DNA from 2 places in the Sphingobium sp. SA916 genome. Region 2 is predicted to be linked to the other one. Evidence: riboswitches for the same ligand, from Rfam matches in the RefSeq annotation. Region 2 holds a riboswitch; the other holds the start of a gene.
What was found. Region 2 has a riboswitch for cobalamin ahead of A8G00_RS22505 (cobalamin biosynthesis protein CobG). Riboswitches for the same ligand answer to the same signal wherever they lie in the genome.
Positions count from the first base shown of each region.

Region 1: another riboswitch for cobalamin. It lies ahead of A8G00_RS24250 (TonB-dependent siderophore receptor); the one in region 2 lies ahead of A8G00_RS22505 (cobalamin biosynthesis protein CobG).

Region 1 covers NZ_LXYF01000107.1:59,236-73,946, reverse strand. The annotation lists gene A8G00_RS24290 (ABC transporter substrate-binding protein) at 1-839, shown strand, start outside; gene A8G00_RS24285 (NarK/NasA family nitrate transporter) at 1,066-2,322, shown strand; gene nirB (nitrite reductase large subunit NirB) at 2,620-5,151, shown strand; gene nirD (nitrite reductase small subunit NirD) at 5,157-5,492, shown strand; gene A8G00_RS24270 (nitrate reductase) at 5,573-8,194, shown strand; gene cobA (uroporphyrinogen-III C-methyltransferase) at 8,181-8,969, shown strand; gene A8G00_RS24260 (molybdenum cofactor guanylyltransferase) at 9,030-9,566, opposite strand; gene A8G00_RS24255 (threonine/serine dehydratase) at 9,566-10,549, opposite strand; cobalamin riboswitch at 10,635-10,850, shown strand; gene A8G00_RS24250 (TonB-dependent siderophore receptor) at 11,020-12,834, shown strand; gene A8G00_RS24245 (ABC transporter substrate-binding protein) at 12,842-13,735, opposite strand; gene A8G00_RS24240 (iron ABC transporter permease) at 13,831-14,711, shown strand, end outside.
Region 2 covers NZ_LXYF01000085.1:80,817-95,527, forward strand. The annotation lists gene A8G00_RS22440 (PrkA family serine protein kinase) at 1-489, shown strand, start outside; gene A8G00_RS22445 (YeaH/YhbH family protein) at 509-1,816, shown strand; gene A8G00_RS22450 (SpoVR family protein) at 1,830-3,371, shown strand; gene A8G00_RS25950 (hypothetical protein) at 3,352-3,489, shown strand; gene A8G00_RS22455 (hypothetical protein) at 3,535-3,738, shown strand; gene cobF (precorrin-6A synthase (deacetylating)) at 3,744-4,499, opposite strand; gene A8G00_RS22465 (cobyrinate a,c-diamide synthase) at 4,496-5,815, opposite strand; gene cobM (precorrin-4 C(11)-methyltransferase) at 5,812-6,594, opposite strand; gene A8G00_RS22475 (cobalamin biosynthesis protein) at 6,591-6,956, opposite strand; gene cbiE (precorrin-6y C5,15-methyltransferase (decarboxylating) subunit CbiE) at 6,953-8,161, opposite strand; gene A8G00_RS22485 (cobalt-precorrin-6A reductase) at 8,160-8,909, shown strand; gene cobJ (precorrin-3B C(17)-methyltransferase) at 8,885-9,634, opposite strand; gene cobI (precorrin-2 C(20)-methyltransferase) at 9,631-10,350, opposite strand; gene A8G00_RS22500 (precorrin-8X methylmutase) at 10,347-10,976, opposite strand; gene A8G00_RS22505 (cobalamin biosynthesis protein CobG) at 10,976-12,040, opposite strand; cobalamin riboswitch at 12,213-12,435, opposite strand; gene bluB (5,6-dimethylbenzimidazole synthase) at 12,508-13,116, opposite strand; gene cobO (cob(I)yrinic acid a,c-diamide adenosyltransferase) at 13,134-13,739, opposite strand; gene cobN (cobaltochelatase subunit CobN) at 13,736-14,711, opposite strand, start outside.

The DNA.
Region 1 (14,711 bases), on a different contig from region 2:
CCATCGGCCTCTGGAAGCGCAAGCCGGTGATCGGCGTCGTCCATCGCTTTTCCAGCCATTCCGTCATGCTGCGCTACTGGCTGGCGAGCGCGGGGGTCGATCCGGATCGCGACGTCATCCTGCGCGTGCTTCCCCCCTCGCTGACGGTGGAGGCGATCGGGGCGGGGGAGATTGACGGCTTCATCGCGGGCGAACCCTGGGGCAGCGCGGCCGTGGATGCAGGGTTGGCCGAAGCCGTGGCCATTGGCGAGCGCATCTGGCGGCGCGGGGTGGAGAAGATGCTGGCTTTCCGCACGCCCTGGCTGGAGGAGAATCCCGACAGCGTCGACCGGTTGCTGCGGGCGCTTGTGCGGGCGGCGGGCTGGTGCGACGACCCGGAAAATCAGGAGGCGCTGGCGCATCTTCTCTCGCGCCCCCAATATGTGGACCAGCCTGCGGAGGTGATCCTGCGCGCGCTGTCGGGCAGGATCGTGCCCCGCATCGACATGGCGCCGCTCTCCATGCCCGATTTCATGCTCTTCTCGCGGGAGGCGACGCCCTTTCCGTGGCGCAGCCAGGCGCTGTGGATCTATTCGCAGCTCGTCCGCTGGAAGATGGTGGACCATAGCGCGGACAATGCCGCCCGGGCCGCGTCGGTGTTCCGGCCGGACATCTTCCGCCGGGCGCTGGCGGACAGCGACGTCGCGATGCCGGGCGCCAGCATGAAGGTGGAAGGGGCGGTGGCCTCTCCGCTCGCGGTGGGATCGAAACGGGGCGAACTGACGCTGGGGCCGGACCGTTTCTTCGACGGCCGGATATTCGATCCGGAGCGGATCGAGGATTTCCTCGCCAGCTTCTGAAATCCCGCCCTCGCGCTCGCCAATTTGTGCCTTGCAACATGGATCGAATCGCGAGATAAGATGAGAGTCGCGCGACGAGGCGCGTTTTCCGGGATGAGCCCTTCCCAAGGTCGGGATCGCGTTCTCCCTCCGATCATACAGCAAAGCCGCTGGCCGGATTTCGCAGGAGCGAGGTCCGGAAGCGGCTTTTTTCGTGCCCATTTCACAAGATTCGAGGGACGTCATCATGGCAACTGCATATTGGGAGCGTCCGGAGGACCAGGCTCCGGGGGTTGAAGGAGAAGCCGGCCAGACCAGTTTCTGGAAGGCCGGGCACACGCCCACGCTCATCGCTGCTTTCCTCTATTTCGACCTTGCCTTCATGGTGTGGGTGCTGCTGGGACCGCTGGCCCCCTCCATCTCCAAAAGCCTGGGCCTGACGCCGGCCGAAAAGGGCCTGATGGTCGCCGTCCCGACTTTGGCGGGCGCCGTGCTGCGGGTCGTCAACGGCCTGCTGGTCGATCGGATCGGCTGCAAGCAGGCGGGGGCGATCAGCCAGGCGGTCGTCATCCTCGGCCTCTTCACGGCATGGCTTCTCGGCGTCGACAGCTTCGGCGGCACGCTGGCGCTGGGCGTGATCCTGGGCTTTGCCGGGGCCAGCTTCGCGATCGCGCTGCCGCTCGCCAGCCGCTGGTATCCCGCCGAACATCAGGGCAAGGCGATGGGCCTTGCCGGCATGGGCAATTCCGGCACGGTGCTGGCGTCGCTGTTCGCGCCGATGCTGGCCAGGCTGTTCGGCTGGAACGCGGTGCTGGGCCTTGCCTGCATTCCGCTGACCATCGTCTTCATCCTCTATATGGTCATGGCCCGCAACGCGCCCGATGCGCCCGCGCCCAAGCGGCTGGTCGATTATTTCCATCCGCTGAAAAGCGCCGACGCCTGGTGGCTGATGGGCTTCTACTCGGTGACCTTCGGCGGTTTCGTGGGACTGGCCGCCTCGCTGCCGATCTACTTCACCGATCAATTCGGCCTTACCCCGGTGGTCGCGGGCTATTGCACCGCCGGCTGCGTCTTCGCCGGGTCGCTGGTGCGCCCGATGGGCGGCGCGCTGGCCGACCGGATCGGCGGCGTCAAGGCGCTGATGATGGTCTATATCGCTGCCGCGCTGGCTCTGGCGGGCGTCGCCTATGCGCCGACGCTGCTCTCCGCCCTCGGCTTCTTCGTCGCCGCGATGCTGGCGCTGGGCGTCGGGAACGGCGCGGTCTTCCAGCTCGTGCCGCAGCGCTTTCAGGCGGAAATCGGCGTCATGACCGGGCTGGTCGGCATGGCGGGCGGCATTGGCGGCTTCTATCTCGCCTCGTCGCTGGGCATCGCCAGGCAGTTCACCGGCAGCTTCGCGCCCGGCTTCCTGATCTTCGCGGGCCTTGCGCTGGCCGCCTTCCTCGGCATCACGCTGGTCCGCGCCCGCTGGCGCGCGACCTGGACCGGCGCAGCGCGCATCTGATCGGGTTACGGCAAGGAGAGGGAGGTGGCGGCCCACGACAGGCCGCCGCCCTTTTCGCGCCTGCGGCAAGGCGCAGGGGCGCCGCAACAAAAATACCTCGTGCTGCGAGGAATCGCTTGACCCGAATCGTCAAGAGCATATGCTGCAATGCAAGGGACAGGGTTGTCCTTCTTCCATAGCCGCGGTGGTCCACAGACGGACGATCAAGGCGCTTATGATGGCAAGGCCGCCATCCAGACTTCCGGTTTCAGGACCGGGGGTCCGGATGGCGGCCTTTTTCTTTTCTGGAGTCGAAGGATGGATTTTCAGAACAACGCCGGACCGGAAACGGCCAGTGAAGAGGCGCTCTTCATGCCTTCGGACGATGTTCGCGAACATCTGGTGGTGGTGGGCAACGGCATGGCCGGCTGCCGCGCGGTCGAGGAACTGCTGGCGCGGGACAGGGACCGTTACCGCGTCACCATCTTCGGCGCGGAGCCCCATGTAAATTATAACCGCATCATGCTCTCGCCGGTTCTGGCCGGGGAAAAGAGCTTCGACGACATCATCATCAACAGCCGCGACTGGTACAGCGACAACAATATCGAACTGATCGCGGGCGATCCGGTGACGGCGATAGACCGCGCCGGAAAGACCGTCACGAGCCAATCGGGTCGCACCGTCGGCTATGACAAGCTGCTCATCGCCACCGGGTCGGACCCCTTCATCATCCCGGTTCCGGGGAAGGACCTGCCCGGCGTCATCAGCTTCCGCGACATGAAGGATGTCGACGCCATGCTGGAGGCCGCCGGAAAGGGCGGCGACGCGGTGGTGATCGGCGGCGGCCTGCTCGGCCTCGAAGCCGCACATGGCCTGACCCTGCGCGGCATGAAGGTGACCGTCATCCACCTCATGGACACGCTGATGGAGCGGCAGCTCGACGAAGCGGCGGGCTGGCTGCTGAAGTCGGCTCTGGAGGGCCGGGGCCAGACCATCCTGACCGGCGCCAACACCGAATCTATCTATGGCGACGGCAAGGTCGAGGGCGTCCGGCTGAAGGACGGCCGCGAAATCCCCGCCAGTCTGGTGGTGATGGCTGTGGGCATCCGTCCCTCGACCGCTCTTGCCCGCGAAGCCGGGCTGGAGGTCGATCGCGGCATCAGGGTCGACGACCATATGGTCACCAGCGACCCCGATATTCTCGCTGTCGGCGAATGCGTCGAGCATGACGGCAATGTCTACGGCCTCGTCGCGCCGCTGTGGGAGATGTGCCGCAGCCTCGCTGACGGCCTGACCGACCGGCATAGCGGCTACAGGGGTTCCGTCACCTCCACCAAGCTCAAGGTCGCGGGTCTGGACGTCTTCTCCGCCGGCGACTTCTCGGGCGGAGAGGGGTGCGAGGACATCGTCCTGCGCGACGCCTCGCGCGGGATCTACAAGCGCGTCGTCGTCAGGGACGACAGGATCGTCGGCGCGGTGCTCTATGGCGACACGGTCGATGGCGGCTGGTATTTCGACCTGCTGAAGCGCGAGGAGGATGTCAGCGGCATTCGCGACCTGCTGATCTTCGGTCAGGCTTATGCCGCCCTTGGCGCCTCGGGAGGGGGCGCGCTGGACCCTAAGGCGGCCGTTGCGGCGCTCTCGGACGATGCCGAGATCTGCGGCTGCAACGGCGTAGCCAAGGGCCAGGTCGTCGCCTGCATCGAAAAGGGCGCGTGCAGCCTCGACGCGGTGCGCGCCACCTGCAAGGCGTCGGCAAGCTGCGGCTCCTGCACCGGCCTTGTCGAAAATCTGCTGAGCGTCGTGCTGGGCGATGAGGTCCAGTCCGGCCCGAAGACCCTGTGCAAATGCACCAGCTTCACCCATGACGATGTCCGGCGGGAAATCGTGGCGCAGAATATGCGCTCCATCCCGGAAGTCATGCAACTGCTGCACTGGTCGACGCCGGACGGCTGCTCCTCCTGCCGCCCCGCGCTGAACTATTATCTGCTCTGCGCGCTGCCGGGCGAATATCGGGACGACCAGCAGAGCCGCTTCGTCAACGAACGGATGCACGCCAACATCCAGAAGGACGGCACCTATTCGGTCGTGCCGCGCATGTGGGGCGGCCTCACCAGCCCCAGGGAACTGCGCGCCATCGCCGACGTGGTCGAGAAGTACAACGCGCCCATGGTGAAGGTGACGGGCGGCCAGCGGCTCGACATCTTCGGCATCAGGAAGGAAGACCTGCCCGCCGTCTGGGCCGATCTCAACGCCGCCGGCATGGTGTCGGGCCATGCCTATGGCAAGTCGCTGCGCACGGTGAAGACCTGCGTCGGGTCCGAATGGTGCCGCTTCGGCACGCAGGATTCCACGGGCTTGGGGGTCAGGATCGAGCGGATGACCTGGGGATCGTGGATGCCCCACAAGTTCAAGATCGCGGCGTCGGGCTGTCCCCGCAACTGCGCGGAGGCGACGATCAAGGACTTCGGCGTGGTCTGCGTCGACTCGGGCTATGAACTGCATGTCGGCGGCAATGGCGGCATCCATGTCCGCGCCACCGACCTGCTGTGCAAGGTTTCGACCGAGCAGGAGGCGCTCGATCATTGCGCCGCCTTCATCCAGCTCTACCGCGAGGAAGCCCGCTATCTGGAGCGCACCGCGCCGTGGATAGAGCGCGTCGGCGTCGACTATGTGAAGAGCCGGATCGTCGAGGACGAAGCAGGCCGCGAGGCGCTGCGCAGCCGCTTCCTCTATTCGCAGAGCTTCTCCCAGGATGATCCCTGGGCGCAGCGCGCAGCCGGTGCGGACAGCGAACTGCACCAGCCCCTCGAACCCCCAATGCCCTTTGGCGCCATCGCTGCGGAGTGAACGACATGACCGACTGGATCGACATCGGAACGCTGGCCGACATTCCCCAGCGCGGCGCCCGTACCGTGCAGATCGCAGGAGAGAAGGAAATCGCGGTGTTCCGCACCGGCGACGACCATGTCTTCGCGCTGGTCAATGAATGCCCGCACAAAAAAGGCCCGCTCAGTCAGGGCATCGTCCACGGCCACAGCGTCGCCTGCCCGCTGCACAACTGGACCATCGCGCTCAGAACGGGCGAGGCGCAGGGCGGGGATAAGGGCTGCACCCCGACCATAGCGGTGCGGATGGAAGGAGACCGCATCCTGATAGCACCGCCGGAGCAGGCGAGGGCGGCGGCGTGAACCGGCACAGCAAAAACCCCCTTCCCTTCAGGGGAGGGGCCGGGGCAGCCCCCACAGGCGAACCCGAAGGGGAGGGGTGAATGGAGCGCGCCATCCGCACCACCTGCGCCTATTGCGGCGTCGGCTGCGGCATCTCAGCGACGCCGACCGGCCCGCGCTCGGTCACGATCAGGGGCGACGCGGCGCATCCCGCCAATGCCGGCCGCCTCTGTTCCAAGGGCACGCATCTGGGCGAGACGACAGGGCTGACCGGCCGCCTGCTGCACCCGATGATCGGCAACAGGCGGGCAGGCTGGGACAAGGCGCTGGACCTTGTCGCCCGGCGCTTTCGCGAAACCATCGATCGTCATGGCCCGGACAGCGTGGCCTTCTACGTCTCCGGTCAGCTCATGACGGAGGATTATTATGTCGCCAACAAGCTGATGAAGGGCTTCATAGGCTCCTCCAACATCGACACCAACAGCCGCCTCTGCATGTCCAGCGCCGTCGCCGGACACAACCGGGCCTTCGGCGAGGATGTCGTGCCCGCCAGCTATGACGATCTGGAGCAGGCGGACCTGATCGTGCTGGTGGGTTCCAACACCGCCTGGTGCCACCCCATCGTCTATCAGCGCATACAGGCGGCCCGCGCCGCGCGCGGCACGAAACTGGTCGTCATCGACCCGCGCCGCACCGAAACCTGCGAAGGGGCCGATCTGTATCTGCCGGTGAAGCCCGGCACCGACGTTGCCCTGATGAACGGCCTGCTGGCCTGGATAGCGCAGCAGGGGCTCACCGATCCGGCCTTCCTCGCCGATCATGTCAGCGCGCCCGAGGGTTTCTGGGAACATGTCCGCACCGGGCACGATCTCTGGACGACCGCGAAGACCTGCGACGTCGCGCCCGCGCTGCTGGAGCAGTTCTACACGCTGTTCGCCGCCACGCCGCGCACGGTGACGCTGTTCAGCCAGGGCATCAACCAGTCGATCCGCGGCACCGATCAGGTGAACGCGATCATCAACGTCCACCTCGCCACCGGCCGCATCGGCAAGCCGGGCGCGGCGCCCTTCTCGATCACCGGCCAGCCCAACGCCATGGGCGGGCGGGAAGTCGGCGGCCTTGCCTCCAGCCTTGCCGCCCATATGGATTTCGCGCCGGAAAATGTAGAGCGGGTGGGCCGCTTCTGGGCCGCCCCCGCCATGGCCACCAAGCCGGGCCTGAAAGCCGTCGACCTGTTCCGCGCCATCAACGAAGGCCGGATCAAGGCGCTCTGGATCATGGCGACCAACCCCGCCGTCTCCATGCCCGACGCGAACCGGGTCAGGGACGCGCTGGCCGCCTGTCCCTTCGTCGTCATGTCGGACATCATGGCCGACACCGATACGGGCGCGCATGCCCATGTCCGCCTGCCTGCCGCCGGCTGGGGGGAAAAGGACGGCACCGTCACCAATTCGGACCGCACGATCAGCCGCCAGCGCCCCTTCCTGCCGCTGCCCGGAGAGGCGAAGCCGGACTGGTGGATCGTCAAGGAGGTCGCGCGCCGCATGGGGTGGCGCAATGCCTTCGCCTATGATCGGCCCGCCGACATCTGGCGCGAACATGCGCGGCTCACCGCTTATGGCAATGATGGGCAGCGGGTGCTGAACCTGCGCGCCTGGGCCGCCATCGGCAATGATGCCTATGACGCCATGGAGCCGTTCCGCTGGGGCGGCACGCCCTTTGCCGACGGCCGCTTCCCGACGCCGGACGGCCGGGCGCGGCTGGTCCTGACGAAGCAGATGGACATGCAGGAGCCGCTGAAACAGTGGCCGATGACGCTCAACACCGGCCGTTATCGCGACCAGTGGCACACGATGAGCCGCACCGGCCTGTCCCCTAAACTCGCCCGCCATCGCGAAGAGCCGCTGGTGGAAATCCACCCGCGGGACGCGGCGGCGCTGGGGATTGCCGACCGCGACCTCGCCCGCGTCGAGACGGCGCAGGGCAACAGCATCTTCCGCGTCAGCCTGAACGAAGGCCAGCGGCGCGGCGAAATCTTCACCCCGATCCACTGGACGGACCAGACGTCCAGCGGCGGGCGCACCGGCCTGCTCCCGCGTCCGCTGGTCGATCCCCATTCGGGCCAGCCCGGCTTCAAATCCACCCCGGCCAGCGTCGGGAAGGTCGCGACCGAGTGGAGCGGTTTCCTCATCCTGCGCGATCGGGAAGGGATCGGGCAGCCGGTGAAGCTGCCCTGCCTCTGGTCCACCCGGATCGCCGTGCCGGGCGGCGCGCTCTACGAAATCGCCGGCAATGGCGACCCCGCCCGCCTCGACGCCTTTCTTCCGAAGGGCGACCGCGTCGAGGCGATGGACGCATCGCGCGGCACGCGCCGCATCGCGACCATCGGCGAAGGCAGGCTGAACGGCGTGCTGTTCGTGACGCGCAGCGGCCTGCTGCCCTCGCGCGACTGGCTGATCGGCCAGTTGCAGGCAGAGGGGGTGGGCGGCTCCGTCCTCGCGGCGCGGGGACCGGGCGCGGCTGGAGACAAGGGCGCGACCGTCTGCGTCTGCTTCGACATCGGCCTCAACCAGATCGTCGCCGCGATCCGCGAACGGCAACTGGTCGATGTGCCCGCCATCGGCAGGGCGCTGGGCGCGGGCGCCAATTGCGGATCGTGCCGGCCCGCGCTCGCCAACATCCTTGCCCAAAACATGCAGGAGACGCTTCATGCAGCCGAATGATCTTATCGCCCCCGGACAGGTCTGGCTGGTCGGCGCGGGGCCGGGCGATCCGGACCTGCTCACCCGCAAGGCCGAAAGGCTGATCGCGGCGGCGGATGTCGTCTTCCACGACGCGCTGGTCGGGCCGGGCGTGATCGACCTCATCCCCTCAGGCGTCGAGCGGGTCAGCGTCGGCAAGCGTTCGGGCCGCCATTCGAAGGCGCAGGGCAGCATCAACGACCTGCTGCTCGCGGCCGCCAGGGCGGGTCGCCGCGTCGTCCGCCTCAAGGGCGGCGACCCCTCGGTCTTCGGCCGCTCGGCGGAGGAGATGGCCCATCTGGCGGAGGCGAGCGTTGCCGTGCGCATCTGCCCCGGCGTCACCACGGCCAGCGCGGCGGCGGCGAGCGGGCATGCCTCGCTCACCCTGCGCGGGGTGGCGCGGGGACTGACGCTGGTGACGGCGCATCTGAAGGCGGGCGAGCCGCTGCGGCTCGACTGGGAAGCGCTGGCCCGTCCGGGCGGCACGCTCGGCATCTATATGGGCCGCGCGGCGGCGGGCGAGATCGGCCGCTGCCTGATCGCCGCCGGACGCGATCCCGAAACGCCGGTGATGGTGGCGGTCAACGTCTCCCTGCCCAATGAACGCCTGATCCGCGGCAAGCTGTCGGCGCTCGCCTTTCTGGTGCGGACGATCAGCGACGACGACCCGACCCTGCTGCTGATCGGGGAGGCGGTGGCCGGGACGCATGCGCCGGTGGAGAGCATGGCGAGCGTCGCGCTGACCGGGTCATCATAGCGGACCGCGCTCTCGCGAGCGACTTGTCTCGTCCGAGCGCCTTCCCGGGAGCCTGTTATCCTATCGACCGCTCCTTGCCAGATCCTCCAGATCCTCCGGCCGGTTGATGTTGGGCAGCACGAACTCCGGCCGCTCCACGATCCGCGCGTCCACCCGCTCCAGCCAGCCACGGATCGACCGGTTATTCTCCTCCGCCAGATGCGCGTCCAACTCGCCAGCCAGGGAAGCAGGCCAGAAGCCGATCAGCTGCTGCCCCTTGAGGATGGCGGCTCCCTGTCCGATCAACGCCTCCGCCAGCCCGTCCGGATAGGCGGGCACGTCGCATCCGGTCGTCAGCACCGCGTCATAACCCAGCGCCCGCGCATGATGCAGCGCCGCGTTCAGGCCCCCCAGCGGCCCCATGTCCGCAGCCGGGCGATCCGCCAGCCCGATCATCCCCTCCACCTGCCGGCCGCAGACCGCCACGGTTTCGACCTGCCGCCCCAGCGCCGCCACCGCATGCTCCAGCAGGCTGCGCCCGTCCAGCATCGCCCGCGCCTTGTCGCTGCCGAACCGGCTGGACCGCCCGCCGGCCAGAACCGCCCCCATCAGCCGCATCATGCGCCGCCCGCGATGATCCGGGCATAGCTGTCGGGATCGACATTGCTGCCGGAGATCACCACGACGCTCGCCCCCTCGGCATCCGGAGCCAGCCCGGCCAGCATCGCCGCCAGCGACGCGGCCCCGCCCGGCTCCACCACCAGCTTGAGCGCCGAAAAGGCAAAGCGCATCGCGTCGCGCACCTGATCGTCGCTCACCGCGAGGCCGCCCGCCAGATAGGCCCGGTTGATGGGAAAGGTCAGCGCCCCCGGCGCGGGAGACAGCAGGGCGTCGCAGATCGACCGCGCATCGGGCGATACGCTTTCCCGCACGCCGCTCGCCAGCGAGCGCGCCGTATCGTCGAACGCTTCCGGCTCCACCGCCAGGATCGCGACGCCGGGCTGGCGCGCCTTCACGGCGGTCGCGATTCCCGACACCATGCCGCCGCCGCCGCAATTGACGAGGATCTGGCCGATCTCCGCCCCTGCTTCGGCGGCCTGTTCCATGATCTCCAGCCCGATCGTCCCCTGGCCGGCCATGATGAAGGGATCGTCGAAGGACGGCACCAGCACCGCGCCCCGTTCGTTCACCAGCCTCATGGCGATTTCCTCCCGGCTTTGGGTGAAGCGGTCATAGGGCACGACATCGGCGCCCAGCGCCCGCGTATTCGCCGTCTTGATCGCGGGCGCGTCGGCCGGCATCACGATCGTCGCCGCCATGCCCAGCAACCGCGCCGCAAGGGCCACGCCCTGCGCATGATTGCCCGAAGACCAGGCGACGACCCCCGCCTTCCGCTCCGCCGCGTCCAGGCGGGCCAGCCGGTTGTAGGCGCCGCGGAACTTGAACGATCCGCTGTGCTGCGCGCCTTCGAACTTCACCAGCACGCGCCGGCCGCAGCGGGCGTTGAGCGCCGCATTTTCCAGCAGCGGCGTGCGGATGGCGGCAGGGGCGATGACCCGCGCCGCATCCTCGACATCGGCGGGGCTGATGGCGAACGGCATGCAATCTCCTTCCATGGCTGCCTCTTGGCATGGCCGCCGCTTTCCCTTATGGCGCGGGACGCGGGCGGGGCAATGCCTTCGCGCGCAAAAAGAAGATCGCGCCGGTGCCCCGAAGGGGGCTGAAAACGGGAATGCGGTGCGGACGGGAAACCGTCCTATTCCGCGGCTGTCCCTGCAACTGTAAGCGGTGAGCGCGATGCACTTCGGCCCAGGGGCCGGCCACTGGACGCAAGTCCGGGAAGGCGTGCATCGCCGCATTGACCCGCGAGCCAGGAGACCTGCCGGCGCATGGTCGCTCTTGCCTTGGTCCAGGGTATGGCCATGGCACGGTGTTCTCCGTCTGAGCGACGAAGCGGCGCAGGGCCGCATCGGTGCGGGGGGAGGGCACGGGCGCCGGCCATTTCCCCCGTCCGGCCGCGCGAGCGGACGCCCTGAGCCATGTTGCACCGGCGCTCAGGGGGAATATAGCCATGTTGAGGATTTCCATTTCCATCGCCGCCTTGCTCGCGGCCGCTCCCGCCCTGGCGGAGGATGAGATCATCGTCACCGCGCTGGGCATCGAACAGCCGCGCGACGAGGTCGGCCAGGCAGTCACCGTCATCGACGCCGACACCATCCGCACCCGCCAGAGCGTCAGCGTCGTCGACCTGCTGGCCACCACGCCGGGGGTGCGCTTCAACCGCAGCGGCAGCCTTGGCGGCGTGACCGGGGTTTCGTTGCGCGGGGCGGAAACGACGCAGACGCTGGTGCTGATCGACGGGGTCAAGGTCAACGACACCAGCGGCATCGGCGACATGTACGACTTCGGCAATCTGCTGACCGGCAATATCCGGCGAATCGAAATTTTGAGGGGGTCCAACTCCATCGCCTATGGCAGCCAGGCCATAGGCGGCGTCGTCAACATCATGACCGGCACGCCTGCCGCCGGTTTCGCGGGCAATGCCTCGGTCGATTACGGTTACAGCAATACGCTGAACGCCAAGGCGGATGTTTCGGGCGGCAGCGGCATCGCTTCGGGCGGCGTCGGCATCGCCTATTTCAACACCGACGGCATTTCCTCCGCCGCCAGCGGCACGGAAAAGGACGGGTATGAGAATATCGCCGCCAATGCCAAGCTCAAGCTGGCCTTTACCGATACGCTCAGCCTCGACCTGCGCGGCTATTATATCCATGCCGATCTGGATACCGACAACGGCGTGGTGGACAGCACCGCCGACAGCTCGAAATCCGATCAATATGTCGGCTATGCCGGTCTGAACCTGTCGCTGTTCGACGGCAGGCTCACCAACCGGGCGGCCGTGACCTGGTTCCGCATGGACCGCGACTATACATCCGCATTCGGCCCTTATGGCTATTCGGGCACCAATCTGCGCTTCGAATATGAGGGCGTCTATCAGCCGGTCGATCAGGCGAAGCTGGTCTTCGGCTATGAACATGAACGGCCCGACTACGACTTCTCCGGCTTCGGCTCGACCGAAAGCCACCGGGCCGATATGGACAGCGTCTATGCGCTGGCCATCGTGAAGCCGGTCGCCGGCCTGTCGCTGACCGCCGGCGCGCGGCATGACGATCACAGCCAGTTCGGCGGCGCGACCACCTTCGGCGCCAATGCGAACTACACGCCCAACGCCGGCGCGACCAACATCCGCATGAGCTATGGGGAGGGGTTCAAGGCCCCCTCGCTCTACCAGCTTTACGGCGCCGACGTCGGCAATGCGGGCCTGCGCCCGGAGCGGTCGAAAAGCTACGACATCGGCTTCGACCAAAGGCTGGACGGCGACCGGGCGATCCTCTCCGTCACGGCTTTCCGCCGCGACACCAAAGACCAGATCAACTATGATTATTCGATCGGTCTTTACGGCGGTTACAATAATCTCGACCGCACCCGCGCCAAGGGGGTGGAGGCGATGCTGGCCCTGAAGCCTGTCGATGCGCTGACCGTCACCGCCGCCTACAGCTATGTCGATGCGCGCGACCGCAATACCGACGCCCGGCTCCCGCGCCGCGCCGCCGATGCGGTCAGCGTTTCGGCGGACTATGTCTGGCCCTTCGGCCTGTCGACCGGCGCGACCGTGACGATGGTAGGCGACAGCTTCAACGATGCGACCAACGCGATCCGGCTGGACGGCTATGCCGTGACGGACGTGCGGGCATCCTTCCCGATCCGGGAAAATCTGGAAATCTACGGCCGCATCGACAATCTGACCGATGAGAAATACGCCACGGTCCATGGCTATGGCACCTACGGCCGGTCGGCCTTCGGCGGCGTGCGTGCGCGCTTCTGAAAATAGCCTAATGGCGCGGCGCGGCGTTCACCCGCGCCGTGCCCTTGCGCTGCGCCGTGCCTTGGTGCGCAGCGCCGTCAAGCTGCGCTGTGCCCTTGTGCGCAGCGCCGTCAAGCTGCGCTGCGATGCCCCGCGCCGCCTCGACATAGGCGGGGCCGCCGCACACCGTCCACGCCTGCGGCACGCGGATGCGCGGGATGGCGCGCAGTATGGGGTGGTGCAGCATTTCCGTCCCCTGATCGACCACCTTCTCGCTGCCGGTCTCCACGATCAGCCAGTCCGGACGGGCGGCGATCATCTCCTCCAGCGACAGTTGCGACAGCGCCGGCTTGCCCAGCCTGCGGGCCAGATTGATCAGGCCCACCCGCTGCATCAGGTCGTCGACCAGCGTGCCGGTGCCGGTCATATAGCCGCGCCGCTGATAATAGGCGGCAACCCCACGACGCTTCGGCGGGGGCAGGGCGGCCAGGTCGCGGTTCATCCGGGCGATCATCGCTTCGCCCCGTTCGGGATGGCCGACCGCCGCCGCCACCTGCCGGATCTGCGTCAGGATCATGGCATAGCTGTCCGCGCTCGCCAGCCCCAGGGTCCGCCACTCGCCCGGCGGCGCGCCGACGACGCTGCCGCCGGAAGGAAAGCCGATCAGCAGGTCGGGGCGGATCGCCAGCACTTCCTCCGCCGGGCGCTTGAGGGTGCGGAAGGCGCGGGCCCTGCCGACCGCCGCCGACAGTTCCGGGTCGTGCCCATAGGGGCTGAGCGCGGCGATCTGCGCCGGGTCCGCCAGAGCGAGCACATATTGGTCGGCGCAGGTGTTGAGCGACACGATGCGCCGGGGTTGGGCGAGCGCCGCGCCGGTCAGGGCCAGGGCGCAGAACGCTGTAAAGATCATTCTGCACCGCACGCTGCTGCTCCCGGATCGTGCCTCAACAAACCAACGTGCTCCCGCCTTCGCAGGAGCACGGCACGCTGTAGCAAGCAGGGAAGGACGCGCAAGCCATGAGCGCCCGGCGCCATCCGCTGCTGATCCCCACGCTGACGGCGCTGGCGCTGCTGGCCGCCCTTGCTTCCCTCACTCTTGGCGCGGTTCCGCTCTCCCCGGCGCGCATCTTCGCCGTCCTCGGCGGCGGCGGCGATGACGTCGCCCGCGCCATCCTTCTCGACCTGCGCCTGCCCCGCATGCTGCTTGGCCTGATCGTCGGCGCGATGCTCGGGCTGGCGGGCGCGGCGCTTCAGGGCTATCTGCGCAACCCGCTGGCCGAACCTTCGGTCCTGGGGGCATCCAACTGCGCGGCGCTGGGCGCGGTCGGCGCGCTCTATTTCGGGCTGGCGCAGGCGCACCCGCTGGCGCTTCCCGCGCTCGCCATCATGACCGGCCTGATCGGCATAGCCGCGCTGTTCCTGCTCGCGGGGCCCGCGGAAAGCCCGCTCACGCTGATCCTCGCCGGCATCGCCATCGCGACGCTGGCGGGGGCGGGGATCAGCCTGTCGCTGAACCTGTCGCCCAATCCCTTCGCCGCCATGGAGATCATGAGCTGGCTGATGGGCAGCCTGGAAAACCGCGCCTACGGCCATGTCTGGATCGCGCTGCCCTGCGTCGTGGTGGGGGCGGCGCTGCTGATCGCGGACGGACGGACGCTGGACGCGCTGACGCTGGGGGAGGATGGGGCGCAGGCGCTCGGCATCGACCTTCGCCGGGCGCGCATCCGCCTGATGCTGGGCGTCGCCATCGGCGTCGGCGGCGCGGTGGCGGTGTCCGGGGCGATCGGCTTCGTCGGCCTGATCGTGCCGCATCTGGTGCGGCCGCTGACAGACCGCTCCCCCTCCGCCATATTGCTGCCCTCCCTGCTGGGCGGCGCGGCGCTGCTGACGCTGGCGGA
Region 2 (14,711 bases):
ATCGGCAATGAAATCCAGAAGGCCTATCTCGAATCCTACCATGATTATGGGCAGAACCTGTTCGACCGTTATGTCGCCTATGCCGATGCGTGGATCGAGGATCTGGACTTCAAGGACCCGGACACGGGTCAATTGCTGGACCGGGAGGTCATCAACCAGGAACTGTCCAAGACCGAAAAGCCCGCCGGGATCGCCAATCCCAAGGATTTCCGCAACGAGGTGGTGAAGTTCGCGCTGCGCATGCGGGCCAGCAATGACGGGCGCAACCCGTCATGGACCAGTTACGAGAAAATCCGCGAGGTGATCGAGAAGCGGATGTTCAGCCAGGTCGAGGACCTGCTGCCGGTCATCAGCTTCGGATCGAAGAAGGACGGCGAGACCGCGACCAAACATGACGAATTCGTCGCGCGGATGATCGAAAGAGGCTATACTGAGCGGCAGGTTCGGCGGCTTGTCGAATGGTATATACGCGTCAAGCAGGCCGGATGATGGAGGCGCCAAGCCCGCCATGCACATAGTCGACAGACGGTTGAATCCAGGAGGCAAGAGCCTGGTCAACAGGCAGCGCTTCCTGCGGAGGGCAAGGGCATATGTGCAGCAGGCGGTGCGCGACAGCCTGAAGGACCGCAGCATCAAGGATCTGGACAAGGAAGGCCAGATTTCGATCCAGCGCGACGTCATCCACGAACCGACGCTGCACCGCGCCGCGCAGGGTGGCAGCCGCGAACGGGTCTTCCCCGGCAATCACGACTATATGGAAGGCGACCGGATCAAGCGGCCCGATGGCGGCGCGGGCGCGGGGTCGAAGGCCGGGCAGGGCGAGGGGAATGACGATTTCCAGTTCGCGCTGAGCCGGGAAGAGTTTCTGGACCTGTTCCTCGACGATCTGGAGCTGCCGGACCTCGCCAAAAGGCGGCTGATCGGCGGGGCCGTCGACGGCATAAGGCGGGCAGGCTATTCGACGGTCGGCAACCCATCCAACCTGTCCGTGCCGCGCACGATGCAGAAGGCGATGTCGCGTCGGTTGGCGCTTCGCCGTCCCAAGGGCGCCGATCTTGCCCGGATCGAGGAGGAGATCGCGCTGATCGAGGCGCGCGATCCGGCCCTGCCCGACGATGCCGTACGGCTGGAGGCATTGCGCGAGGAACGCTCGACCGTCATCCGCCGCCGCAACCTGATCGCCTATATCGACCCTGTGGACCTGCGCTATCGCCGGTTTGAGACGGTGCCCAAGCCCGTGGCCCAGGCAGTGATGTTCTGCCTGATGGACGTCTCCGGCTCCATGACGGAGCATATGAAGGATCTGGCGAAGCGTTTCTTCGCGCTGCTGCACCTGTTCCTGTCGCGCTGCTACGAGCATGTGGAGGTGGTGTTCATCCACCATACCGACCGGGCGGCGGAGGTGGACGAGCAGACCTTCTTCTACAGCACGGTGACGGGCGGCACTTTGGTGTCGAGCGCGCTGGAGAAACTGATCGAGGTGGTGCAGGAACGCTTCCGTCCGGATGACTGGAACATCTATGTGGCGCAGGCGTCGGACGGCGACACCATGCAGTCCGACAATGGCCGGGTGGTCAGCCTGATGCAGCAGGAAATCCTGCCCTTCAGCCAATATTTCGCCTATCTGGAAGTCGGGCGAGAGGAATTCGCCGACATAGAGACCATCGGCACGACGACGGGACTGTGGCAGGCCTATGCCCCGGTCAGCGAGGCAAACCGCAATTTCGTGATGCGCAAGGTGCATCATCGGCGGGAAATCTATCCGGTTTTCCGGGAGTTGTTCCAGCGCAAGGGCGTGGCGGAGCGGAGTTCATGATGGTGGAACCGGCATGACGGTCGAACTGGCGTCCGCCCCGCTGTTCACGGGAAGCGATTGGGACTTCGCGCTCATCAACCGCATTTACGAAACGATCGAGCCCATCGCGCTCCAGGAAATGAAGCTCGACATCTATCCCAATCAGATAGAAGTCATCAGTGCGGAGCAGATGCTGGACGCCTATTCCTCCATCGGCATGCCGCTCTTCTACAAACACTGGTCCTTCGGCAAGCAGTTCGTGACCAATGAGATGATGTACCGCAAGGGGCTGCGCGGCCTGGCCTATGAGCTGGTCATCAACAGCGATCCCTGCATCAACTATCTGATGCAGGAAAACAGCGCGACGATGCAGACGCTGGTCATCGCCCATGCGGCCTTCGGGCATAATCATTTCTTCAAGAATAATTATGTCTTCAAGCAATGGACCGATGCCGAGGGAATTCTGGATTATCTGGAATTCGCCAAGCGCTACATCGCGCAGTGCGAGGAGCGCTACGGTCAGTTGCCGGTCGAGCGGGTGCTGGACGCCGCCCATGCGCTGATGAACCAGGGCGTGCATCGCTATCCGCGCGTCCGCCCAAGGGACTTGAAGGCGGAGGCGGCGCGGGAGGCGGAACGGCAGGCCTATCGCGACCGCATCTATGACGATCTGTGGCGGACCGTGCCCACTGGAGCGAAGGCGGATGCGATCCCCAGCGACGCCAGACGGGCGGCGCTGGGACTGCCGCAGGAAAATATCCTCTATTTCCTGGAAAAGTCCGGTCCCCGGCTGGAAAGCTGGCAACGGGAGATTTTGCGGATCGTGCGGTTGATCGCGCAATATTTCTACCCGCAGCGCCAGACCAAGGCGATGAACGAAGGCGCTGCGACCTACACCCATTACCGCATCATGACGACGCTGCACGAACGGGGATGGCTGACCGACGGCGCCTTCATGGAATTCCTCTCATCCCATACCAATGTCGTCTATCAACCCACCTATGATTCAGGACAATTTGGCGGTTTCAACCCCTATGCCCTGGGCTTCGGCATCATGTCGGACATCGAAAGGGTCTGCCGTGCGCCGACGGAGGAGGATCGCGAATGGTTCGGGGATATTGCCGGATCGGGCGACCCGATGGAGGTGCTGAAGGACATATGGGCCAATTATCGGGACGAAAGCTTCGTTTCGCAATTTCTGAGCCCACATCTGATCCGGCAATGGCGGCTGTTCAAGATCCTCGACAAGCAGGGCGAATCGGAACTGCGGGTCGACGCCATTCATGATGAGCGCGGCTATCGCCGGATTCGGCGCTCCTTGGCGCGGGAATATGAAATCGGGCGGCAGGAACCCGACATACAGGTGGTCGATGTCGACCTGGCCGGCGACCGCAAGCTGATCGTCGAGCATTCGGTGCTGGACGGCGTCCAACTGGAGGCCCGCGATGCCGCTATGGTCTTGCAAAATCTGGCGAATCTCTGGGGTTATGAAGTGCTGTTGAAGGAGGTTGATTCCGAAACGCGCAAGGAATTGAAAAGCCATAGCGCGCAGCCCAATGCGGCCTGGCTGCGCTGAACCGGTGCGCGCGGCGGACGGGAAAAGGGCTGCGGCAAGATTCCGTTTTCAATCGATGATGGGAAAGGTTAAGTTGTCCGCCGGTTTTTCGTGGGCGAAGTCGGATCTGTCGCTCTGAAGGCGGTGGAGAGGATGGGCCCTGCGACAGGCAGGAGTTCGATTCATGACGAATGCTCTTACGCCAGAAGAATGTCTAGACCGGGCAAGAATGCATGATCAACTGGCAGCGACCACCGCGGATGCTTCGGCGCGCATGATGCATCAGGCAATGGCTGCCGAGTTCCGCCGCCGCGCCGAAACGGCATCGAGCGGCATGCGACAGGCCGCTAGCAGGCCGATCATCGAACTGATGCCGAACGTCGCCTGACGGCTTCAGGGTCGTCGGACCGTCGTGCGCCTTCGTAAAAGATAGATGTCCATGATCCAGCCGTGTTCCTGGCGGAGCGCGGCGCGGCATGAGGCGATTTCGGCCCCTCTCATGGCCAGCGGACCCTGGGCGAGCCTTTCCTGGGGCAATCCCAGATAGGCGCCCCACCAGATGTCGAGACCCTCTGGCGGCAGGGTCTGGAAGGCGCAATGGCCATCCAGCATGACGATCAGGCTGTCGGCGCAGTCCGGCCAGCCGCGTTCGCTGAGGCGCCGGCCGGTGGTGATCAGCACGGGATCGGCAAGGTCGTTGAGGCAGATGCCGTGGGCGGCGGTCAGCGCCTGTACGCTGGTGATGCCGGGGATCACGCGGACCTTCACGCCCAGCAGGCGCCCGGCGATGCGCAGGCTGCTGTCATAAAGCGACGGATCGCCCCAGACCAGCAGGGCGAGCCTGCCGCCTTCGGGAAGGTGCCGCGCGAACTGCTCCATCCAGAGCGAGGCGATGGCATCGTGCCAGTCGAGGACGGCGCCGACATAATCGGTCCGGTCCGCTCGCCGGGGCATGTCGAATTCCACGATTTTCACCGCCTGCGTCAGCAGTTCGGCGCAAATGGCGCGGCGCAGGTCGATGAGGTCAGACTTGGCGTCGCCCTTGCGGGGCAGCAGGATGAGGTCGGCGTCGTTCATCGCCTTCACCGCGGCGCGGGTGAGGTGATCGGGATTGCCCGTGCCGATGCCGATAAGGTCGATGCTGATCATGAGGAGGCTTTCGAAGCGGGAGCGATGAGGTGGAAGAAACTGCCGGTGACACGGCCGCGATGCGATCCCGTCGACGGAACGGCCTGACCTTCCGCGTCGGTCACATGAGCGAGCGGGCTGTCCGGTTGCTCGACGATGGTGGAATAATGGAATTCATGGCCGTTCAGCATCGCTCCCGCAGGCATGCCGCCCATCGGCGCCAGCAAGCGCGCCTGTCGGTAGCCAAGATGAAGGCGCCGTTCCGCGAAGCTGGTGACGAGGCCGAGCAGGCCGGCCATGGCATGTGCCTGCCCGTCGGCATCGATCAGCGCCTGTCCCAGCACCATATAGCCGCCGCATTCGCCATGGATCGGACGGTCCAGTGCGTGGTGGCGCAGGCCGGAAAGGAAATGGGCCGCCTGCGCGATCCGGCCCGCATGGAGTTCGGGATAGCCGCCGGGGAGCCAGACCGCATCGGCATTGGCTGCCGGGGCTTCGTCGGCCAGGGGGGAAAAGGGCAGGATTTCGGCGCCTGCATCCCGCCAGCCGGACAGGAGATGCGCATAGGTGAAGGAGAAGGCTTCGTCACGGGCGATGGCGATGCGCTGGCCGGGTGGCGGCAGGGTCGGCATTGAAGCGCGATCCTGCGCCGGGGTGGACCGGGCCGCGCGCCGGACGGCGTTGAGGTCCACATGGGTCGCCACGATGTCCGCCATCCGGTCGATGATCCGGTCGAGATCGGCCTGTTCGGCCGCCTGGACCAGACCCAGATGACGCTCCGGAAGGTGGAGCGCGGCGGAGCGCGGTATGGCGCCCAGGACGGGGATGCCCGCCTCCTCCATCGCCGCGCGGATCAGCCGTTCGTGGCGCTGGCTGGCGACATGGTTGAGGACGACGCCGGCCATGGAAATATCGGAACGAAGGCCACGGAAACCGCTGGCGATGGCGGCGGCGGACTGGCTCTGGCCCGACACGTCCATGACGAGAAGGACGGGCCAGCCGAACAGCGCCGCGATGTCCGCGCTCGCGCCGGTGCCGGCTTCCCCGATGGCGGGGGCGCCGTCGAACAGGCCCATCACGCCTTCCGCGACGATCAGCTCTGCGTCGGCCCGGCCCGCAACGGTCGCCATCTGCGATGCGGACATCGCCCAACTGTCGAGGTTGAAGGAGGGGCGGCGGCTGGCCGCCTGCTGGAAGGCAGGGTCGATATAGTCGGGGCCGGACTTGAACGGCTGTACCCTGATGCCCATCCGGGAAAAGGCCCGCAACAGGCCCAGCGTGACGGTCGTCTTGCCCGATCCTGAACGGGGCGCCGCGATCAGAAGGCCCGGCGTCATGGCTTGTCGATGAAGGCGGAGTCGGCGCTGGCCGGTCGGAAACGGCGGTCATAGCCGGGCGCGTAGAGGCTGCTTTCCGCGAAATCCTCGCTGCCCAGCACCGGGCCGACAAGAATGATGGCGGTCCGTTCGGGCCCGTCCGCAGCAGCTTCCCCGATGGTGCCCAGCGTCGCCCGCACGATCCGCTGATCCGGCCAGCTTGCGCGCCACACCACGGCCGCGGGGCAATGGGCGCCATGATGCGGGATCAGGTCGCGCACCACCTGCGCCAGATTATGGATCGACAAATGGATGGCGAGCGTCGCGCCGGTCGCGCCGAATGCGGAGAGGCTTTCACCGGACGGCATGGCGCTGGCGCGTCCCGGCGTCCGGGTGAGGATCACCGACTGGCCGAGTTCGGGCAGCGTCAGTTCGGCGCCGATGGCGGCAGCGGCGGCGGCGAAGGAGGGGACGCCGGGCGTGATGCTGAAAGGAATGCCGATCGCTTTCAGCCGCCGAAGCTGCTCGCCCATGGCCGACCAGACGGACAGGTCGCCGGAATGAAGGCGCGCGACGTCATGCCCCGCTTGATGGGCATCGACGATGATGGCGACGATCTCGTCCAGGGTCAGCGGCGCCGTGTTGACGATCCGCGCGCCTGCCGGACAATGATCGAGCAGGGCGGCGGGCACCAGCGATCCGGCATAGAGACAGACCGGAGAACGCGCGATCAGGTCGCGCCCGCGCAGGGTGATGAGGTCGGGCGCGCCGGGACCGGCGCCGATGAAATGAACGGTCAAGAGGCAGGGCTTTCGGCTAGGGCGCAACTTGCGAGGCGGTCGGAAGAGAAGGCGCGGGGCGCTAGCAGGCGGCCCTTGGGCCCTGAAGCGGCGAGGGCCGTGGCTTCGGCGACGCTGCCGGTGCCATGGGCGGCCATGCTGGCGGGAGATCGGGTGGCCACGGGCTGTTCCGCCAGCCTTTCAACGCCGACGGCCATCAGGGGCAGGGCGAGCTTGCGCGCCAATGGCGCAAGCTGCCCGGCCTTGCCATCGAGGGTTGCCAGCGCGTCGACGGCGATCATGGCGCCCGTCGCCTGCTCCAGCGCCGATTCCAGCGAAGCGAGCGACGCGCTGTGGCGGAAGCCGAAGCCGGCGACGATCATAGCGTCACGCTCCACTGCACCAGCGGATAGGCGGAACGCCAGCCGCGACGGCTGCCCAGGGGCATCGCCTGCGCAAGCTCGACGCGAAGCAGGTTGCCGCCCTTGTCGGCATGCCATTTGGCAAGCAGCGCTTCCGATTCCAACGTGACGGCATTGGCGACAAGGCGCGTGGGACCGCCGGGCAGGGCGAACAATGTCGCGAGCAGGGACTGGCTCAGCCCGCCGCCGATGAAGACGGCCTCGGGGCGGGTCCGGCCGGTCAGGATGTCGGGGGCTCTGCCTTCCATGACGGTCAGGCGGTCGACGCCCAGATGAAGGGCATTGGCGCGCGCCCGGGCGGCGCGATCCGGATCGGCCTCGAAAGCGACGGCCTGGGTGGAGGAATGGGCGAGCAGCCATTCTATGGCGATGGAGCCGGAACCTGCGCCTATGTCCCATAATGTCTCGCCGGGGCGGGGCGCCAGGGCGGACAGGGTCAGGGCGCGGGCCGGGCGCTTGGTGATCTGGCCGTCATGGTCGAACCAGTCGTCGGGGATGCCGCTGGAGCGGGGGAGCGTCCTGCCTTCGCCCGCCACGGACAGGCCGACCGCAACGGGATGCGCGACATCGGCAAGGTCCGGCGCTTCGGCCGTGCACTGGCGGATATGTTCGCGGGGGCCGCCCAGCGCTTCCAGCACATGCAGGGTCGAACGGCCGAAGCCCTGTTCCGTCAGCCAGGCGGCAAGCTCGCCCGCCGCCTGCCCGTCGCGCAGCAGCAATATGGAGCGGCGGCCGGGCACGAGACCGTGGCGCAACCGCGTCAGCGGCGCGGCGTGGAGGCCATGGCATTCCACGTCCTGAAGCGCCCAGCCCAGCCGCGCGGCGGCAAGGGAGAATGTGGAGGGGGCAGGGTGCGCCGTCCATTCATCCGGCCGCAAATGCCGCGTGATGCTGCTCCCCGCGCCGAACCAGAAGGGATCGCCGGAGGCAAGCAGGACGGTTGGGTCTCCACGGCGGGCGAGCAGCATCGGAACGCCGGCCGCGAACGGGACTGGCCAGGGCAGGCTTTCGGCCCTAAGGGCTGGCAGCAGCGCAAGATGGCGCGGCGCTCCGGCGACGAGCGCGGCTTTCTCCAGCGCTTCGCGGGCGGCGGACGACAGGCCATTCGGGCCGTCTTCCCCGATGCCGACGATCGTCAGCCACGGACCGTCAGGAGTATCGGGCATGTCCAATATCCTCATTCTGGGCGGCACCACGGAAGCGAGCGCGCTTGCGGCTGCTCTTGCCGAGCGGGGCGTTCGCGCGGTGTTGAGCTATGCGGGGCGGACGGACAAACCACGGGCGCAGCCGGTGCCGGTGCGCGTCGGCGGCTTCGGGGGCATGGCCGGCCTCGCGCGCTATTTGCGGGAGGAAGGCGTCACCCATCTGGTGGACGCCACTCATCCCTTCGCCGCTGTGATGAGCGGGAATGCCCTTGGCGCGGCGCGGGAGGCGGGGGTAGAGCACATCATGCTGACCCGGCCGCCCTGGACCGCGGCGGAGGGAGACCGCTGGACCCATGTGCCGGACATGGCCGGGGCGGTGGCGGCGCTGGAGGGAGCCAGGCGGAATGTGATGCTGGCCCTGGGGCGCATGCATGTGGACGCCTTCGCCGTGCAGCCTCAGCATCATTATCTGTTGCGCTTCGTCGATATGCCCGCCGTTGCGCCGGGGCTGCCCGATCATGCGCTGGTCATCGACCGCGGTCCCTTCACGGTGGAGGGCGACATGCAGTTGATGCGCGCCCATGGCATCGACTGCGTGGTGTCGAAAAATGCGGGTGGCGGCGGCGCGCGGGCGAAGCTGGTCGCCGCGCGGATGCTGGGACTGCCGGTCGTGATGATCGAGCGTCCGGCCTGTCCAGCGGCGCAGGTGACGCATGAGGTCGCCGGGGTGCTGCAATGGCTGGGTCATGCGGCGGAGCGCGGCGTATAGAGGATCGGCGGGCCGGAGCGTTCGATCAGCCGGGTGCGGCTGGAACCGACGATGACCATGGTGCGCATGTCGGCCATGTCCGCAGTGGCGCGGCTCAACGGCACCACGCTCAGCGTTTCCTCCGGCGTGGAGACGGCCCGGGCGAACAGGATGAACCGGTCCTCGCCGCATTCCTCTCGCAGGATCGCCAGCGCCCGCCCGAAACCCTCCGGCCGGGAACGGGAACGGGGATTGTAGAAGGCCATGGCGAAATCGGCCTGTGCGGCGAGGCGCAGGCGGCGCTCGATCAGCGGCCAGGGCTTGAGATTGTCGGACAGGTTGATGGCGCAGAAATCATGGCCGAGCGGCGCGCCCGCCCTTGCGGCGGCGGCGAGCATGGCGGTGATGCCGGGCAGGACGCGGATGTCGAGGTCGCGCCAGTCCTCCGGCCCTGCCTCCACGGCTTCGAACAGGGCGGAGGCCATGGCGAAGACCCCCGGATCGCCCGAGGAAACCACCGCCACCCGCTTGCCCTGCGCGGCGAGGGCCAGGGCATGGGCGGCGCGGTCGAGTTCGACCCGATTGTCCGAGGCGTGGAGCGTCAGGCCCGGTCTTTGGGCCACCCGGGCGACATAGGGGATGTATCCGATGACGTCGCTCGCCTGCGCCAGCGCATCCGACACCTCCGGCGTGATGAGCGCGTCCGCTCCCGGACCAAGACCGGCTGCCACTACCCATCCGGTCATGGACGGCGGCCCTGTCCGTGGACCAGCAGGATCGAAAAATAGGCGGTGACGTCGGTCGCTTCCGTCAGCGGGGTGATGCGCTGATCCGCCATGGTCGCATATTCGACCAGCCAGGCGCTGTCCTGCTTGCCCGCGGCTTCGACGGCGCGGCGAAGCCTGGGAAGGTTGCGGCCGATCTTCATGACGACCAGAGCATGGCTGTCGCGGATGCGGCGGGTCAGTTCCTCTTCGGACAGGGTGGCCATCAACACCGTCAGGACATCGTCGCCCCAACTGATCGGCATGCCGCTGGCGGTCCAGGCGCCGGACATGCCGGTGATGCCGGGGACGATCTTCACCGGCGCGGCAAGGCGGCTGTGCAGGTGCATGAAGCTGCCGTAGAAGAAGGGATCGCCTTCGCAAAGGACGACCACATCCTCGCCGCGTGCCGAAAGCCCGTCCAGATGCGCCGTGCAATCGGCATAGAAGGTCGAGAGCAGATCATTGTAGCGCGGGTCTGACAGCGGGATTTCCGTCGTGACCGGATATTCCATCGGATATTCGACGGCATCGGCGCGCAACATGCCCTCCACGATTCTGCGGGCATGGCCCGACCTTCCCCTCTTGCGGAAATAGGCGATGTGCCGGGCATTGCGGATCAGCCGGTCGGCGCGGACGCTCATCAGGTCCTGCGCCCCCGGTCCCAGGCCGACGCCATGGATGGTCCCGCCGCTCATTCCGCCGGGCTCGCTATCGCATTCACCGCCGCGACCGTGATGGCGCTGCCGCCGGGGCGACCCTCCACGATACAGCAGGGGACGGGCCGGCTGCGCCAGAGCGCTTCCTTCGATTCCGCCGCGCCGACGAAGCCGACGGGGCAGCCGATGATCGCGGCCGGGCGGGGGCAGTCGGGGTCCTCCAGCATGTTGAGCAGATGGAAAAGCGCCGTCGGGGCATTGCCGATCGCAACCAGCGCGCCCTCCAGATGCGGGCGCCAGAGTTCGAGCGCCGCGGCCGAGCGGGTGTTGGACATTTGCGCCGCCAGGGCAGGCACCTGCGGATCGTTCAGGGTGCAGAGGATCGGATTGTCGGCGGGCAGGCGCTTCAGGGTTATGCCCTCCGACACCATGCGCGCGTCGCAGAGGATCGGCGCGCCCGCCTGAAGCGCGGCGATGGCGTCCCGGGCGAAGGACGGGGAAAAGCGGATGTGGGAAGCAAGTCCGACCAGGCCCGCCGCATGGATCATGCGGACGGCGATGCGTTCCTCCTCGGGCGAGAAGCGGGCAAGGTCGGCTTCGGCGCGAATGGTGCGGAAGGACTGCCGGTAGATGGCGGCTCCGTCGGTTTCGTAGCTGTGGGGCATCAGGGCCTTCCGAAAAGGGCGAGGATTTGTCGGGCGGTCAGGCCGGTCGTTTCCGGCGGCGATCCGGCGCGGGCGTTGCGGGACAGGTCGAAGCGGCCCTGCCGTCCGGTGAGGACCAGCCCTGCGGGCCTTTGGCGGGCGCAGCCCTTGGCGCAGCCGGACACATGCAGCGACCCTTCGACAAGGGGCGCGAGCCGGGTGGCGAGGCCGCGGGTTTCGACGCTTGCCTGCGGGCATGCGGGCGCGCCGGGGCAGGCGTCGACGCGGAGCAGGCCGTCAGGGGAGGCGTGCTCCGCACTGTCTGCGTCGCCTTCCAGGATCAAGCCGCGCCATGGGGTGAGGCGCAGGGCCGTGACATGCGGTTTCCCGGCCAGCGCGATAAGGCTGTCGGCGTCAAGCTGACCGAAGGGAATGCCGTGGAAAGGCCCCGATGCCTCCGCCAGCAATTGGGACAGCGGGCGGGACGGCGCGGGCGCGATGTCGGCAGCGGTGGGCAGCGGGGCTTCGTGCCGGGCCGCGCGGCCCAATGCGCCGCCGCCCGTGGCAAGGAACCAGCGGGCAAGCGCAATCAGGTCGCGCGCCGCCGTTTCAACGCTGGTGGGCGAACCCAGCGGACGCCCCTCCACCCGCAGCAGCAGCCTGCCCGCCTCGCTGCGCTCGAACCGGAAATCGGCGGGGACGGCGGCAAGACAGGGCGCAGGCCCGGCATCTATGGCGATCCCTATCTTGGAAGGAAGCTGGGGCAGCTCATCGATGTGGGCGATCAGGCTGAGCGCGATGCTTTCCGTGTCATCCCCGGGCGATGAATCGGGAGCGAGCAGGAAATTGCGGCGCGCTTCGCGGGCCGGATCGTGATCTGCAAGGCCCAGGGCGACAAGGTGCCGGAGCAGCGGGCCATGGCCTTGTTCCGTCACGCCGCGAAGCTGGAGCGCGGCCCGGTTGGTGAGATCGACAAGGCCATTGCCGTGAAGACGTGCGGCTTCGGCAAGGCCGATGGCCTGGGGGACGGTCAGGCGGCCCAGCGGTGGACGGACCCGCACCAGCAGCCCGTCGCCCGCCATCATCGGGCGCCATGCCGTCGGGCACCAGCCGCGAATGGCGGCGGACGATGCGCTTTGCGCGTCTGGCAACGGACCTTACCTCCCACGTCGCAACGACGGCCGGAGGGTTCACCCCCAGCCGCATTTCGTCGCCCGTGCGGAGAACCGAGCCGTGACCATCCCCTGGACCATGGCTAGAGCGACCTTTGCGTTCGGCAGGTCTCCTGGCTTGCGGGTCGTCGCTTCGGCACGGGCCTTCCCGGATCGCTCCAGTGGCTGGCCGTTCCCCGGGGGGGAACCGCACGTCCTTGCCTTGCTCGCCGCTCACAGTTGCAGGGACAGCCACGGATTAGGGAGTCTCCTCCCGCACCGCGTTCCCATTTAAGCCCCTTCGGGGCACCGACGCGATCGATGGAGCGGGCGGAACCCGCTCCAAAAACGCTCATAGGCCGGGCGGAAAGGAAAGGGAAGAGGCCTTCGGACGGGAATCGTCAGCGCGTGACGATGGTGGAATGCCAGTCGGTGCGATGTTCCCAGCCGCGCCTCTCCAGTTCCGGCGTCGCCTCCTCGCTCACCGGATAGCCCAGGCACAGCAGGCCGAGGCAGCGCCAGTTTTCCGGAATGGCGAGCAGGGCGTCCACGGTCGGGCGGTCGAGGATCGAAACCCAGCCCATGCCGATGCCGCGCGTGCGGGCAGCCAGCCAGAGGGTGTGGATCGCCATCACGCAGCTATAGCGGCGCGCCTCCGGCATGGTGATCGCGCCCAGCCTGTGGCCGGTTTCCGTGCCTTCGTCGCAATAGACCGCGAACAGCACAGGCGCTTCGCGCAGGCCGTGCAATTTCAGGCTTCGGTACAGCCTGTCTTCCTCCCCCCGATAGATACTGCCCGCCTCGATCACCTGCGCGTCGACATGAGCGGCAAGATCCTCGCGCAAGGCGGGCGTTTCGATCCGGACGAAACGCCAGGGCTGCGACAGCCCGACGGAAGGCGCGCTATGGGCGAGGGCAAGGAGCCGTTCGACCTCGCTCTCGTCCAGCGGATCGGTGAGGAAATGGCGCACGTCGCGGCGCAGGTGCACCAGTTCCTCGAAGGCGGCGATGTCGAAGGCGGTGTGTGTCAGAATTCGATTCCCGGCTGGGCCTTCACGCCGCTGCGGAAGGGATGTTTGACGAGGGTCATTTCAGTGACGAGATCGGCCGCCTCTGTCAGCGCCTCGGGCGCGTTGCGGCCTGTGACGATGACATGCTTCATTTCGCCCCTGGCGGTCACGGCCTCCAGCACCTCTTCGACCGGAAGATAGTCGTAGCGCAGGACGATGTTGAGTTCATCGGCAAGGACCATGTCATAGGCCGGATCGGCGATCATGCGTTTCACCTCATCCCATGCTTCGCGTGCAAGGGCAATGTCCCGCGTCCGGTCCTGCGTGTTCCAGGTGAAGCCTTCGCCCATCGGCTTGAATTCGACATTGTCGGGGAACGCATCGAACACCCGTTTTTCTCCGGTGGTCATCGCGCCCTTCACGAACTGCACGACGCCCACCTTCCTGCCATGGCCGATGGCGCGGACCACCATGCCGAGCGCGGCGGTCGTCTTGCCCTTGCCCTTGCCGGTGTGGACGATCAGCAGGCCCTTTTCCTGCGTCTTGGTCGCCATGATCCTGTCATGGGCGGCCTGTTTCTTCTTCATCTTTTCGGCATGCTGTTCGGGCGTGCGTTCGATCATTGCGGGGCATCCTTGAGTTGGGAGAGAAGCATGGCGGCGCTGTTCGACCGGGGTTTCCAAAGGGCGCGGTCCAGCGCTTCGTGAAGGCGGGCGGCGGTCTCCCGCAGGGCGGCCGGATTGGCTTCCGCCATGAAGGCGCGGACCGTCTCATCCTCGATGAAGGCGGCGTGGACCGCGTCGAAATGATGGTCCTTCACCGCATGGGTCGTGGCGGCGAAAGCGAAGAGATAGTCGACGGAGGCCGCGATCTCGAACGCGCCCTTGTAACCGTGGCGCATCATGCCCGCGATCCATTTGGGGTTGGTGACGCGGGCGCGGACGATGCGGCCGATCTCGTCCTCCAGCGTGCGGATGACGGGACGTTCGGGACGGCTGTGGTCGTTATGATAGCTGAGCGGCCTCCTGCCGGAGAGATGCTCGACCGCCGCGGCGATGCCGCCTTCGAACTGGTAGTAATCGTCGCTGTCGAGCAGGTCGTGCTCTCGATTGTCCTGATTCTGGATCAGCGCGTCGGCTTCGGTCAGGCGCTGCGTGAAGAGGCTGCGTTCGCTGTCGCCTTCCACCCCGCCGCCATAGGCATAGCTGCCCCAGTCGAGATAGACATTGGCAAGGTCCGACCGGTCGTGCCAGATCTTCTCGTCGATCATCGCCTGGAGGCCGGCGCCATAGGCGCCCGGTTTCGAACCGAAAACGCGGCTTCCCGCGCGGCGCCGCGCGGCCTTTTCCGGCGTGCCCTGCGCGATCAGCGCGGCGGTTTCGATGCGGTGGCGGGCGGCGGCCGGATTGTCCTCGTCCGGCTCGTCCAGCGCCATGACGGCGCGGGCGGCGCTGTCGATCAGGTCGATCTGTTCCGGGAAGGCGTCGCGGAAAAAGCCGGACACGCGGAAGGTGACGTCGACGCGGGGGCGGTTCAGTTCCGCGATCTTCATGACCTCGAAACCGATGACCCGGCCCGAAGCCCAGTCCCAGCGG